Regions from separate parts of the Kaistia geumhonensis genome, predicted to be linked through region 1. Evidence: predicted binding sites of a transcription regulator. Region 1 holds the regulator's gene; each other region holds the start of a gene.
What was found. The regulator LexA, encoded in region 1, represses DNA repair genes until DNA is damaged. The targets are predictions, from matches to a motif close to TGTTCNNNNTGTGTTCNG.

Region 1 (3,673 bases):
GGCCACCGACGCCGACCGCCGAACGGGCGTGGCGGCCCTTCTCGTCGAAGATCTCGACCATGAAATCCGACGCGCCGTTGACGACCTTCGGCTGATCGGTGAAGGCGGGCGTGCCGTTCACGAAGCCGGTGAGCTTCACAATCCGCGCGACGCGGTCGAGATCGCCGAGGGCGGCGCGCGCCTGCGCCAGGATGTTGATCGCGCAAAGCCTGGCCGCGGCCCGGCCTTCCTCGATGCCGAACTCCTCGCCGAGCTTGCCGACATAATCGACACCGTTCGGGCCGACCGGGATCTGGCCGGAGATGTAGAGCATTCCCCGGCTTTCGACGAAGGGAACATAGTTGGCGGCTGGCGCGGCCGGCTGCGGCAGCGTGATGCCGAGCGAGGCGAGGCGGGCTTCGATGGCGCTCATGGGCACGGACTCCGGCAGGAACGGATCAGAAGGGAACCGCGCTGGTTTCGCCCGATTTCGGCCGTGCTGCAAGGCAATAAGCGGTTCATCATCCCGGGCATCGTCGCGAATCGTCGTGGACTTTGCAGCCTTTCGAGATTGAAATGGGATGATGTCGCGGTGACGACGGAGGAGTGCCCCAGACGATGCCCGCTTCGGTGCTTCAGCGCATGACGGCCAGGACCCTTTGCTCCGCCGCCCTTTTCGCGGCCCTCGCGGGCGCGGCCGGCACGGCGCTCGCCGCGACGGGCAGCGTCACCGCGATGGTCGCCCACCGCGCCGTCTACGACCTGACGCTCGACCAAGACAGTTCCTCGGACACCGTGAGCGACGCCGAAGGACGCATGGTCTATGATTTCGCCGGCTCGGCCTGCGACGGCTATACGACGCGGCTCCGCTTCGTGACGCGCATCAGCGACGAGGACGGCAATGCACGGCTGACCGACGTTGCGACGACGACCTTCGAGGATGTTGCCGGCAAGACCTTCAACTTCTCGACCAAGAGCTTCGTCGACGGCACGATCTCGGAGGATAGCTCGGGTTCGGCCGCGCGCGGCGCCGGCGACGTGCAGGTGACCATCGCGAAGCCGAAGCCGGCGCATTTCACGATCCCGCAGAACTTCAGCTTCCCCAACCAGCATCTCGCCGCGATCATCGACGCGGCGCGCGCGGGCAAGCATTTCATGCAGATCGACCTCTATGACGGCTCGGACCAGGGCAAGAAGTCCTATGCGACCTCGGCCGTGATCGGCGCGGAGAATGCCGGCACCGACGATCTGGGCGACGAGGCGACGGCGCGGGGCGCCGGCCTCGCCAATATCCGCTCCTGGCCGGTGACGATCAGCTATTTCACCGACGAGAAATCGGACGGCGAGCAGAAGCCCTCCTACGAGCTGTCTTTCATCATCTACGAGAACGGCATCACGCGGCGCATGAAGCTCGACTATGGCGACTTCGCGCTCAAGGGAAAGCTGGTGCAGCTCGATCTCAGCCCGACCAAGGTCGCGGCGAAGAACTGCCGGTAAGGGCAGGGCGTCGGGGCAAGCCCCGACGAAAGCGCATGCCGAGCCCGATGGCAGCTGCGAACGGCCGGGCGCGCTCGTCCGATCGGCGCGATCAGCGATGCGACCCGGCCAACGCGCGCCGGGATCGCCGATCGAAAGGCTGCTCTGCCCTCTGCCCTAGTACCGGCGCATGAGGCCGACGAGGCGGCCCTGGATGCGGACGCGGTCGGGGCCGAAGATGCGGGTCTCATAGGCGGGATTGGCCGCCTCGAGCGCGACCGACGCGCCACGGCGCCGCAGCCGCTTCAGCGTCGCCTCTTCCTCGTCGACCAGCGCGACGATGATGTCGCCGCTATCGGCGTTCTCCGTCTTGCGGATGAGCACGGTATCGCCGTCGAGGATGCCGGCCTCGATCATCGAATCGCCGCGCACTTCGAGCGCGAAATGCTCGCCCGGCCCCAGCATTTCCGGCGGCACGGTGATGGCGTGGCTCTGGGTCTGGATCGCGGAGATCGGCACGCCGGCCGCGATGCGGCCCATGACCGGCACGACGACCGGATCGTTGGCGGCTTCCGGCGTCTCGACGCCACGCATGCGCCCGAGGCTGCCCTCGATGACGCTCGGCGCGAAGCCGGCTTTCTTCGGGCGAGCAAGGCCGGGCGACATAGCCTCCGGCAGGCGGACAACCTCCAGCGCTCGTGCCCTGTTGGGCAGGCGGCGGATGAAGCCGCGCTCCTCCAGCGCCTTGATCAGGCGATGGATGCCCGACTTGGACCTCAGATCGAGAGCGTCCTTCATCTCGTCGAAGGACGGGGGAACGCCCGCTTCCTTCAGACGCTCCTGGATGAAGAGGAGAAGCTCATATTGTTTTCTCGTGAGCATTTCGGGGTCCGCGCGCCAGAATCATCCGGTACAAAACACGAACAACCTATCCGTTCCCCTGATGTTCCGCAAGGACCGTGCGTTAGTGCACAGAGCGCGCGTCCGAATTGGGCGGCGATACGCCTGGCCCGCCGTCAGCGGATCGGCGGCGCATACTGGATGCCGCCCTTGCTCCAGATCTGGTTGAGGCCCCGCGGGATGCCGAGCTTCGAATTGACGCCGAGATTGCGCTCGTAGATCTCGCCGTAATTTCCGACGGCCTTGACGACGGCGACGACCCAGTCGTTCGGGACGCCGAGCTTCGTGCCGAAATCGCCCTCGGTTCCGACGAGCCGCTTCACCTCGGGCTTCGTCGAGGCCTTGGCCTCGTCAATCCGGTCCGACGAAAGCCCAATCTCTTCAGCGTTGATGAGGGCGAAGTTCACCCACTGAATGAAGAGACGCCATGCGGGATCGCCCTCGCGGACCGCCGGGCCGAGCGGCTCCTTGGAGATCACGTCGGGCAGGATGATGCTGTCGGCGGGATCCTGGAGGCTCGCCTTCTCGGCGTAGAGCTGGGACACGTCGGAGGTGATCGTGTCGCATTTGCCGGCCTTGTAGGCCTCGAGAGCCTCGTCGGAACTCGCCGCCGGCACGGCGGTGAACTTCATGTTGTTGGTGTTGAAGAAGTCGATGAAATTCGGCTCCGTCGTCGTGCCGGTCTGAACGCAGACCGTCGCGCCGTCGAGTTCCAGCGCCGACGTCTTGCCGCTCGCGCGCTTCACCATGAAGCCCTGGCCGTCGTAATAGGTGACTCCGGCGAACGCGATGTCCAGATCCGCCTCGCGGCCGAGCGTCCATGTCGAGTTGCGCGACAGAAGATCGATCTTCCCCGACTTCAGCGCCTCGAAACGGTCGGTCGCCGAGAGCGGCACATAGGTGACCTTGGCGGGATCGCCAAAGATCGCGGCCGCGACCGCCTTGCAGAAATCGACGTCGAATCCGGACCAGGCGCCGCTCGCGTCCTGCTGGCCGAAACCGAGAAGGCCGGTGTTGACGCCGCAATTGAGCGTGCCACGGGCCTTGACGTCGTCGAGCGTTGCGGCGCCGGCGGCGGAGATGCCGGCTGCGAGCGCCGCGGCCGAGGCGAAGAGGGTCAGGGCGGATCGGATGGACATGTCGGTTCCCCGTTGTCGGCGCCGCCTTGCCGGCGGGCCGTTGACTGTTGCGGCGGGCGCGACGCGCCGGCCAGAGGCGCGCACCAGCGGCGCGCGCCCTTCCGAACCGCTGATCAGAGCTTGGCGCGCTGCAGCACGACGACTTTCGTGCCGACCGGCACCCGCTCGTAGAGATCCAT
Region 2 (3,673 bases), 2.0 Mb from region 1:
GACCGGAACGAGCCGGCGCGGCGAGATCGGGCGATGGGCAAGGCCGGTGAGCCGGGCGAGCCGCGCGACGCAGTCGGCGCCGAAGCGGGCGGCGAGCGGCGCGCGCGGCCGGTCGATGAGATCGCCGATCGTCTTGAGGCCGGCCCGCAGCAGCGCCGTCGTCGCCGCGGCATCGAGGCCGATCAGGGCAACCGGCAGGTTGCGCACGGCCGCCGCCTCGCGGCCGGCGGGCACGACGCTCCCCGGCCGGGCCCGGGCGAGCGCCCGCGCCGCGTCCGCCGCCCCGGCGATGGCGCCGCGTGCCGTGATGCCGAAGGCGGCGAGCCGGGCAAGGCAATCCTGAAGCAGCGCCGCCTCGCCGGCGAAGAGATGCGCGACGCCGGTGATGTCGAGCATGAGCGCGGCCTCGCCGTCCTCCGCAACCAGCGGCGTATAGCGGTCGCACCAGTCGGCGATCCGCTCGAGGAGCGCGGCATCGGCGGCGGCGTCGCGCTCGGCGACGAGCGGATCGGGCACGCGCGCCCGCGCCTCGGCAAGGGCGAGGCCGGGGGCGAGCCCCAGCCGCCGCGCCGCCGGATCGGAGGCGGCGATGACGAGCGCCCCCTTCGCCTTCTCGACGATCAGGAGCGGCGCCTCAGGAGGCGCGGCGGCGAAGGGCGCCCCGGGAATCCGGCGCAAGCGATCCGAAGCGAGGAACGGCATCAGGATCGCGCAATAGCGGCGGGGGCTGGAAGCGTTGCTCATCGCGGTTCCATTCGAGACGCCAGGGGCCGGCGGGCGGCCCGTGGCGATGGCGCAGCAGCTTGAGATCGAAGGTCGGCGGCCCCGGTGCATTCATCGGCAGGGCGCGGGACGGGCCGGAGGCGACGCTCCACCGCGTCTCGACGCCGCCGGGCGCGGCGCGGGCGCCGGGCCGGAGCAGGATGACGGTGACGCCCGACTGCTCGGCCGCGAGCAGCAGGCGCCGCTCGGAGGTGAGGTCGAGCGCCTTCGGATCGCCCCAGAGCTCGAGGATCGCGGCGCCGAGCGCCGTGCAGCGGGCGATGTCGACACCCGCGCTGAGCACCGGGACCGCGCCGTCGAGATGAACCAGCACGAGGCGCGCCGGATCGAGCCCCAGCGCCGCGAGCCCGTCGGCATGCAGCGTGCCGGTTTCCCGCGCCGCGGCCCTCGTGCGCACCCAGAGGATCGGCTCCCCCTTCGCCGCGGCGACGAGGGCGAGCGCGAGCGCGAAGCCGGACGAGGCGGGCGCATCGGCAATCGCGTCGGGGATGACCTCGTGCAGCATGCCGGCGCGCAGCCCGCCGCCGAGCGCGGCGTCCACCGCGCCGCGATCGAGCGACACGCGCCGCGCCGCCTCGCCCTCACCTTCCGCGCCGCCGGCCTCGATCGCCGCGACCTGCCGCCGCAACGCCTCGATGCAGGCTCTCGCCGTTGACTTGCCGTCCATCACCCGTCGCCATGCAAGAGTGTTCCTGTTTTGTTCTATAACGACTCCGGGAGGGGAAAGAGTCAATCGACGGCGAAACGCATTTCGCCGTCGCTGGGATTATCCCTTGAGGGAGGGTCAGATGAGCGGCGGGATATCGGGCGAGATCGGCACCTCGATCACCACCGGCCGATTGCCGGCAAAGCCTGCGGTGACCCGCGCCTTCAGGGCTTCGAGATCCGAAATCCGCTCCGCGTCGCAGCCATAGCCACGCGCGAGACTGACGATGTCGATGCCGGGGATATCGAGGCCGGGGACGCCCGGCGTCTCCTCGAGGACGGCGAAGGATTTCAGGATGCCGTATTCGCCGTTGCGCAACACGATGAACACCATGGGCAGATCGTTCTGCACCGCCGTCCACAGCGCCTGCAGCGAATACTGGAACGAGCCGTCGCCGACGATCATCAGCACCGGACGCTTGCGCCCGGTGTCGCGCTCGCCCAGCGCGATGCCGACCGAGGCCGGAAGGCTCCAGCCGAGGCCGCCGCTGGCGAAGGTGAAGAAGCTCGCCGGCTCCGTGATCGGCCACCAGCGATGCAGGTCGGCGAGATTGGACGGCGTCTCCTCGACCAGCACGGCATGATCGGGCCGGATCTCCGCGAGCGCCGCGAAGACGTCGGCTGCCATGGGCACGCCGTCCTTCCCGCCCGGCGCGGCATCGGGATGGCGGGCGGGATGCGGCGCCATGCGCTGCGCCAGCGGAGCGATGGTCCGCGCCGGCCGCTCCTTCTTCTCGACGAGATCGACGAGCGCCGCGGTCGCGAGCACCGCATCGGCGACAAGGCTGTCGCCGACCGGGGCACGGGACGTCTCGGCGGGATCGTCGCTGATGTGAAGCAGGGTCAGACCGGCCGGAAGATAGCCGCCGGCGACATAGGGATAATAGCGGAAGACCGGCGCGCCGATGACGATGGCGACGTCATGCCCCTTGAGGCGATCCGCGAGCGGACCGATGGCGAAGGGCAGGCCCCCGACATAGAGCGGGTGATCCTCCGGGAACGGCGTCCGCTCGCTGGCGGGCGCGGCATAGACCGCGGCGCCGAGCTTCTCGGCGAGCGCGACCGCCGCCGGCCAGCCATTGCCGCGGTCGATGGCGGCACCGAAGATCAGGGCCGGCGCGGAGGCGGCGGAAAGGATATCGGCGAAGGATTTCAGCCGCTCCATGTCCGGCGCGACGCGGTGGCCGACCGTGCGCAGCAGCGCTTCGCCGGACAGCGGCTTGTCCCAGTCGTCGAGCGGCAGCGAGAGGAAGACCGGCCCGGCCGGCGCCTGCACGGCGGTCGCGTAGGCGCGCATCAGGGCCGCCGGGACATCCTCCGGCCGCGCCGGCTCATAGGCCCATTTCACCCAGGGGCGCGGCAGCATGGTCGCGTCGACATTGGTGAGCCACGGCTCCATCAGCAGCATCTCGCGGGTCTGCTGCCCGGCCGTGACGATGAGCGGCGTCTTGTTGAGAAACGCGGTGATCAGGTTGCCCATCGCGTTGCCGAGGCCGGCGGCCGTGTGGACATTGACGATCGCCGGCTTGCCCGTCGCCTGCGCATAGCCGTCGGCGATCGCGATGGCGGACGCCTCCTGAAGCGCAAGATGATAGGTGAAGTCCGCAGGGAAATCCTTGAGGAAAGTCTCCTCGGTCGACCCGGGATTCCCGAAGAAAGTGGTCAATCCCAATCGGCGCAACAGATCGTGCGTCACTGAACGAACGGTCGACATAGCGGCTCCACCCGGCGAAAACTGCAAAGAACTGGAAGTTTGGCGAACGAACTTCATTCTTCGCGCGGCACGGGTTAACGCGATGCAAAATCGCCCGCGGATTCATCCAGGGACACACGCATCGCGATCAGATCGTGATCCGAAATCGCGGCGCCGGCCTCGTCCACGGCCGGGACGGTCGCCGGACCGCGCACGGAAAGGCCGCGGGTGAACAGCCAGTCGAGCCTGTGGAAGGGCGGCTGCGGCTTGCCGTCGGGAAGCGTGCGCATCGTGACGTCCCGCGTGTTCGATCCCCGCCAGTCGAAGCCCGACGCCGCCATCGCCGCGAACAGCGGCTCATGCGCCGCCGGATCGTCCCACCAGAGCGCGGCATCGGCGTCGAGCGCCTTGGTGTTGAAATCGCCGCCGATCACGACGGGGAGCCCGTCCGCGAGCCGGTCCACGCTAGCGAGCAGCCGCGCGACCTGGCGG
Region 3 (3,673 bases), 860 kb from region 1:
GATGATGACCTTGTCGTAGCGAAGGTCCTCGTCGCGATACTGGCTGCGCGGACCGACGCCCAGCGCCTGCATGAGATCGGCGAGCTGCTGGTTGGCGCCGAGCTTCTCGCGGCCGGCATTGGCGACGTTCAGGATCTTGCCACGGAGCGGCAGCACCGCCTGGCTGGCGCGGTCGCGCGCCTGCTTGGCCGAGCCGCCGGCCGAATCGCCCTCGACGATGAAGATCTCGCTGCCCTGTGCCGCGCTCTGGCTGCAATCGGCGAGCTTGCCCGGCAGGCGAAGCTTGCGGACCGCGCTCTTGCGCGAGACTTCCTTCTCCTGACGGCGGCGCAGCCGCTCGTCGGCGCGCTCGATCACCCAGTCGAGCAGGCGCGAGGCATCCTGCGGCGAGGCCGCCAGCCAGTGGTCGAAGGGATCGCCGATCGCCTTCTCGACGATGCGCGCCGCCTCGCCGGTCGAGAGGCGGTCCTTGGTCTGGCCGACGAATTCCGGCTCGCGGACGAAGACGGACAGCATCGCCGCGCAGGAGGTCATCACGTCCTCGGCGGTGATGATCGAGGCGCGCTTGTTGCCGGTACGTTCGGCATGCGCCTTGAGGCCACGCAGGAGCGCCGTACGGAGACCCTGCTCGTGCGTGCCGCCCTCCGGGGTCGGGATGGTGTTGCAGTAGGAGCGGACATAGCCGTCGCCGGGGAACCAGGTGACGGCCCATTCGGCGGCGCCATGGCCGCTCGCCTTGTCCGTCCGGCCGGCGAAGATCGTGCCGGTGACCGGCTTCTCCTCGCCGAGATCGGCGGCGAGGAAGTCCTTGAGGCCGCCCGGAAAATGGAAGACCGCCGTGGTCGGCGTCGCTGCGCCCGTCGCGATGAGTTCGGCCGCGCAGTTCCACCGGATCTCGACGCCGCCGAAGAGATAGGCCTTGGAACGGGCCATGGCGAAGATGCGCGCCGGGCTGAAAGTCGCTCCCGCTCCGAAGATCTGCGGGTCGGGCTTGAAGCGGGTCCGCGTGCCGCGCCGGTTCTGGACATCGCCGACGAGCTCGAGGCCGGATGTCGGAACGCCGCGCGCAAAGGACTGGCGGTAGAGCTTGCGGCCACGCGCGACCTCGACCTCCAGCACCTCGGACAGGGCGTTCACCACCGAGACGCCGACGCCGTGCAGGCCGCCCGAGGTCTCGTAGACCTTGGAATCAAACTTTCCGCCGGAGTGAAGCGTCGTCATGATCACTTCGAGCGCCGACTTGTCCTTGAACTTCGGATGCGGGTCGACCGGGATGCCCCGTCCATTGTCGGTGACCGTCAGGAAGCCGTCGGCCGTGAGCTCGACCTCGATGAAATTGGCGTGGCCCGCGACGGCCTCGTCCATCGAATTGTCGATCACCTCGGCGAAGAGATGGTGCAGCGCCTTCTCGTCGGTGCCGCCGATATACATGCCCGGCCGGCGCCGTACCGGCTCCAGACCCTCGAGCACCTCGATATCGGCGGCGGAATAGTCGGCCTCCGCCGGGCGAGGGGCGGCGGCGCGCGTCTCGGCAGAGCGGGCCTCGGCAGACCGAGCCTTCGTGCCCGGCGCCGGCTTGGCCGCATCGGGCAGAGCCGCGCCGAAGAGATCGCTGGTGTCGTCCATTGGCATCCCGTTCCTGTCGCGGGGAGATGGCCCGGACCGTCCCCACGAATCAAGCAGGAATCTTGCCACGCCCGCGGCTCCCGGGCGAGAGTGTTTCCGTTTTGTTCGATTTGAGTGCGGTCGGCCGCCGGACCGAACTCCTCCGGCGGTCGCTGTCGAAGCGTCTGTGGCGGGGTGGCAACAGTGTTGCAGCAAGACTCCGCGCCGGTCTTCATCTGCCCCGATCTGCCCCCTTTCAGCCATAAAGCGACACGAGCTTGCGCACCATCCGGGGGCGGATAGGACAGATCTTGCGGCGTAGCGTGGGAAACAGCGGTTCTGCTTGCACAGTTGGCGACCGGCCGAGGCATTCGGTCGACGCCCTCTTCGCCGGCCTAGGTTTCGCCGGAAAGCAGGGCCATATTCTCCTTCAACCCATTCATGGCCGCGGCGACGCGGCCCGCCTCGGCCGACAGTGGTGCTTTTTCGCCGCTGAAGGCGCGGCTGTCCGCAACGAAGTGGCAAGCTATGCGGTACTGTAACGCGTTCGGCGGCGCTGCCCTGTTCGGCCTTGGCCTGTTGAGCGGTCTTTCGGGCGCATTCGCGCTCGATGCCCGCACGCTCGACAAGAACGCCACGCCGACCGAAGCGTTCCGTCTCGGATTCAACGCCTACAAGCAGGGCGACAAGACCACGGCCATCGAGGCGCTGACCTATGCCGCCGAGAAGGGCCACGCCGCTGCGCAGTGGAAGCTCGGGCGCATGTATGCCGAAGGCGACGGCCTCGCCAAGGACGACATGAAGGCCTTCGAGATGTTCAGCGAGATTGCCGACGGCCATGCCGACGACAATCCGGCCGGGAGCTCGGCCCGCTTCGTCGCCAACGCCTTCGTCGAGCTCGGCTCCTATTATCGGGAGGGCATCCCGAACAGCGCCATCAAGCCGGATTTCGGCCGCGCCCGGCAGATGTACGCCTATGCGGCGTCCTATTTCGGCGATCCGGAAGCGCAGCTCAATCTCGCCCGCATGTATTACGAAGGCGAGGGCGGCGATCCCGACCCGCGCCAGGCCGTGCGCTGGGCCAAGCTCGCCGCCACCAAGGGCAATGTCCGCGCGCAGGCGCTGCTCGGCCATATGCTGTTCGAGGGCGAGGGCGTCGGCCGCGAGCCGGTGCTCGGCCTCATGTATCTGAATGTCGCCCGCGACCGTTCGCAGGGCGACGATCCCTGGATCCAGCGGCTTCAGGAACAGGCCTTCTCGGTCGCGACGGAGACGGAGCGGCGGACCGCGCTGGCGCTGTCGGACGACTGGATGGCCAAGCATGGCGGGCGCGACCAGGCCGCCGCGCAATAGCGGCCGGGGCCTCGGGGTCCCTTCGGTCTTCATCCACCGCGCGTTTCGCCGCGATGCTTGCGGCGAACCCACGATTCCTGCACTTATCCCTGATCCGCCGGCGGCATGAACGGCCGGCGCCATGATGGCCGGAGAGCGGGACGATGGCCGGCGATTGTCCGCCGCGAGCTGAGCGCGCCGCCGGGTCGCTGCCCGGCCGGCGCCATCCTTGTTCGCCAGGCGCTTCCTCGACCCGCCGCGCACCGCCATGACCGGCCTGCGCATCTTTTTTCTCTCCGGGCTGCTGATCGTCTCGCTGCTCGCCGCGGCGGCGGTGGCGATGATCCGCGCGCCGATCGAGGCTGACCTCGCCGAGCGCGTCGACCGCCAGCTGGCGGAAGCCGGCCAGTCCTGGGCGAGCGCCCGTGTCGAGGGGCAGACGGTCGTGCTCGGCGGTACCGCGCCGACGCTCGAGGCCCAGCGCCTCGCGGACGCGACCGCCGCCACGGTCCAGGGGGTGCGCCGGGTGATCGATTCCAGCGCGATCCTGCCGCTCAAGGCCAACTATGTGTTCGCGGCGACGCGCGACCGCGACGGGGTGTCCCTGAGCGGCTATGTGCCGTCCGAGGACATCCGACTCGCGCTGAAATCGGACCTCGCCGGTCTCTTTCCCGGTGTCACCGTCGATGACCGGACGCAGCTTGCGCGCGGCCAGCCGGTGGATTTCCTCGGCCTC
Region 4 (3,673 bases), 3.9 Mb from region 1:
GCGTATCCTCGAAGGCCGAGCCGGTCACCATGCAGAGCCAGCCATTGTCGGCGCTCGCCGCTGCCTTCAGCTCGGCCGGCGCCTGCACGATGAACTGGCTCAGCTCGACGCTCGGCGCGATGCGGGGCGCGGCGTCGCCAAGCCAGGTGCCGATCGCCGGCGCATCCTCGAGACGATAGAAATAGACGCTGCCATGGATCGCCTTCGGCAGCGGATAGAGCTTCAGATAATACTTCGTGACGATGCCGAAGAAGCCGGGTCCCGCGCCGCGAGCGGCCCAGAAATAGTCCGCGTTCTCCGTCTCGCTCGCCTTGATGAGTTCGCCCGCGGCCGTCACGAGTTCGATCGCCTCGAGGCTCTCGGCCCTGGAGCCCCAGACGGTCGGGTTCCAGGCCATTCCGCCGCTGAGAAAATAGCCGCTCGCCTTCACCTCGGGACAATGGCCGGTAGGGAAGGCGAGCCCCAGCGGGTTCAACGCCTTCTGGATGTCGCGATTGCTGATGATGGGCTGGATCACCGCGCGGCGCGCTTCGACATCGATCGAGATGACGCGGGTGAGCTTTTGGAGGTCGATCAGCATGCCGCCGTGGCGCAAGGTCGGCTGGGCCCAGTTGTGCCCGCCCCCGCGCACGGCGACCTTCAGCCCGGCCTCGCGGGCGAAGTTCACGGCGGCGATGATGTCGTCCTCGTCGACGACCTTCACGACGATGTCGGGCAGGCGGTCGGGAACGAGCCTGTTCCAGAGGCCGCCACGGGCCGCGTCGAGGAAATCCGCGTCGCCGGCTGCGACGACCGTGCCCTTGCAGGCCGCCTTCAGGACGTCGATCTTCATGGTTCCGCGAGCCCCCCACTGCAACCGACCGGCGCGGCCACGGATATCGGACCGTCCGGATCGGACCGCTCCTCCGATAAGGCACTCAGCCTATCAGACGTGTCGCGAGACCGGCTAGCCCACCCGGCGCGCGATCAGCGAGGGCGGGACGCGCAGCACGATGAGCGCCAGCCGCGCCGCGCTCGGCAGGGCGCCGCCGGGCCGCGACGGTGCATCGCCCCGCAACACGGCGCGGGATCGGAGGAAGCTCAGCCGCCGCCCGCCGATACGGCGCGCGAGATCAACATCCGCGATGCCCGGCAATGGCCTGTGGCCGCCGACCTCGCGGTAGAGCCGCGCCGAGACCAGAAGTCCCTCGTCCAGATAGGGGGCCGCGAAGAGCCGCATCCTGAGAGAAGCGACAGCTTCGGCGAGTCGCGCCCCTGCCCCGAAGCCGGCGCGGGCATGGCGGAACGCCGCGGCGCGCAGCGTATCGCCCGATGCCTGCACGCGGTCGATGAAATCCTGTGCTTCGCGCTGCCAGCCGGGCTCGAGCGCCACATGCGGCGAGAGGAACAGCAGCCAGTCAGACCGTGCGTTCAACGCGGCGCGCGAGAGATCCTCGCCCTCGGCGGTAGTGGCGCGGACGAAGCGGCAGCCCGCGGCATCGGCGACCAGCGCTGTACCGTCGGACGAGCCGCGATCCACGACGATGACCTCGCGGACCAGGCCGTCCGCGGCGGCCGGCACCAGCGCCGCCAGCGCATGGGCCAGCGCCGTCTCGTCGTTACGGGTCGGGAGGATGACGCTGATCATGACCGATATTCTTAACTGCAATTTTCATCAATCGCGACGCGAATGAAGGGATCGCCGTGCCTGTGGGTTAATGTTCTTGCTTTGTTCCAATTGCGATCCTATCCTTCGGCGATGTCGCTCGCTCGTCCCCTCGATCCTGGCCTTGACCCTCTGGTGCTCGCGGCCGCCGCCCCGCTGATCGATCCCGACCGCCGCCGCGGCCGGGGCGCCGAGACCAACGCATCGGGCCGCTTCGAGAAGCTTCAGAGCATCCCCTTCGACGACGGGTGGCAGACGCTCGACGAACTGCCGCCCTTCAAGACCGAGGTGCAGGCCGAGAAGGCCAAGGTGATCATCACCCGCAACGATTCGCCGGATATCGCCTTCGATCGCTCGATCAATCCCTATCGCGGCTGCGAGCATGGCTGCATCTACTGCTTCGCCCGGCCGAGCCACGCCTATATGGGCCTGTCGCCGGGGCTAGATTTCGAATCGAAGCTCTTCTTCAAGCCGGACGCCGCCGCGCTGCTGGAAAAGGAACTGTCCGCGCCCGGCTACAAGCCGCGCACGATCGCGATCGGGACCAATACCGATCCCTACCAGCCGATCGAGCGCCAGCATCGCATGATGCGCGACATCCTCGAGGTGCTCGACCGCTTCAACCATCCCGTCGGGATCGTCACCAAGTCGGCGCTCGTGATGCGCGACATCGACATTCTCTCACGCATGGCCGAGCGCGGACTCGCCAAGGTCGCGATCTCGGTCACGACGCTCGACCGCCATCTCGCGCGCGTCATGGAGCCCCGCGCCGCGACGCCGCCACGTCGGCTGGAGACGATCCGGACCCTCGCCGCCGCCGGCATTCCGGTCGGCGTCCTGACGGCGCCGGTCATCCCGGCGCTCAACGACAGCGAGATCGAGCGCATTCTCGACGCTGCGGCCGAGGCAGGCGCGGGCGAGGCGGGCTATGTCATCCTGCGCCTGCCGCTCGAGGTGGCGGACCTCTTTCGTGAATGGCTGCTGCGCCATTATCCCGACCGCTACCGGCATGTCCTCTCGGTCATGCGCTCGATGCGCGGCGGCAAGGACTACGACGCGACCTTCGGCAAGCGGCAGAAGGGCGAAGGCCCCTATGCCTGGCAGATCGGCCGCCGCTTCGAGATCGCGACACGCCGGCTCGGCATGAACCGCCGCAACCTTCGCCTCCGGACCGATCTCTTTTCCCCGCCTGTGAAGGCACCGGCGCAGCTCAGCCTGTTCTGAGGTGTGGCGGGGCGTCGTCCGTGCGACAATGGCGGATCGTCATCTGTCGCCCGAACGCTCCGCTCGTGCGGCGCCCGGAGTCATCCATGACCGACCTGCCGCCCGATTCGACTGCCAAGCTCGCCCTTCTGATCGACGCCGACAATGTCCGCGCCGACTTCCTGCCGATCATCATCCGCGAGGCCTCGACGCTCGGCCGGATCGTCATCCGCCGCGTCTATGGCCATTTCGCCTCCAGCAGCATGAATGCCTGGCAGCCTTTGCTGCACAGTCATGCGCTGACGCCGGTGCATGTGCCGCCGGCCGCCGTCGGAAAGAACGCGACAGACATGAAGCTCGCCATCGAGGCGATGGACATGCTGCACGAGAAGGGGCTGGACGGCTTCTGCATCGCGTCCAGCGACAGCGACTTCACGACCCTGGCGAGCCGCATCCGCGAGGACGGCCTGCTCGTCTATGGTTTCGGCGAGCAGAAGTCGACCAAGCCCTATGTCGCCGCCTGCGACCGCTTCTTCTATTGCGACCTGCTGCTCGCCGAGGAAACGCCCAAGAAGGAGCGGACCAAGACGGCCGCGGCGACGCGTGCCAAGGCAGGGCCGAAGCTGCCGAAGGACGAGATCCATTCCGCGATCGACGACGTTTCGGGCGACGACGGCTGGGCGCATCTCGGCGCCGTGGGCACCATCCTCTTCAAGCGCATGCCGGATTTCGACCCGCGCAACTTCGGCTATCGCAAGCTGGTCGATCTCATGGAGACCGTCCCGGGGGTCGAGGTACGCCGCGCCGACATGGAGTCCGGCGGCA

Region 2: a site for LexA is predicted at 1,471-1,488, ahead of QO015_RS10405 (ImuA family protein). Genes of this name have one in related genera too.
Region 3: a site for LexA is predicted at 1,718-1,735, ahead of parE (DNA topoisomerase IV subunit B). Genes of this name have one in related genera too.
Region 4: a site for LexA is predicted at 1,699-1,716, ahead of QO015_RS19660 (PA0069 family radical SAM protein). Genes of this name have one in related genera too.

Annotation. Positions count from the first base shown of each region.
Region 1 is NZ_JAUSWJ010000001.1:211,694-215,366, forward strand. It holds gene QO015_RS00990 (RidA family protein) at 1-412, opposite strand, end outside; gene QO015_RS00995 (cell envelope integrity EipB family protein) at 622-1,476, shown strand; gene lexA (transcriptional repressor LexA) at 1,633-2,337, opposite strand; gene QO015_RS01005 (amino acid ABC transporter substrate-binding protein) at 2,472-3,494, opposite strand; gene QO015_RS01010 (L,D-transpeptidase) at 3,608-3,673, opposite strand, start outside.
Region 2 is NZ_JAUSWJ010000001.1:2,191,318-2,194,990, forward strand. It holds gene QO015_RS10400 (Y-family DNA polymerase) at 1-744, opposite strand, end outside; gene QO015_RS10405 (ImuA family protein) at 635-1,450, opposite strand; gene mdlC (benzoylformate decarboxylase) at 1,568-3,259, opposite strand; gene QO015_RS10415 (endonuclease/exonuclease/phosphatase family protein) at 3,277-3,673, opposite strand, start outside.
Region 3 is NZ_JAUSWJ010000001.1:1,068,312-1,071,984, reverse strand. It holds gene parE (DNA topoisomerase IV subunit B) at 1-1,626, opposite strand, end outside; gene QO015_RS05050 (tetratricopeptide repeat protein) at 2,134-2,958, shown strand; gene QO015_RS05045 (OmpA family protein) at 3,167-3,673, shown strand, end outside.
Region 4 is NZ_JAUSWJ010000001.1:4,140,526-4,144,198, reverse strand. It holds gene QO015_RS19670 (FAD-binding oxidoreductase) at 1-832, opposite strand, end outside; gene QO015_RS19665 (glycosyltransferase) at 947-1,627, opposite strand; gene QO015_RS19660 (PA0069 family radical SAM protein) at 1,739-2,869, shown strand; gene QO015_RS19655 (NYN domain-containing protein) at 2,956-3,673, shown strand, end outside.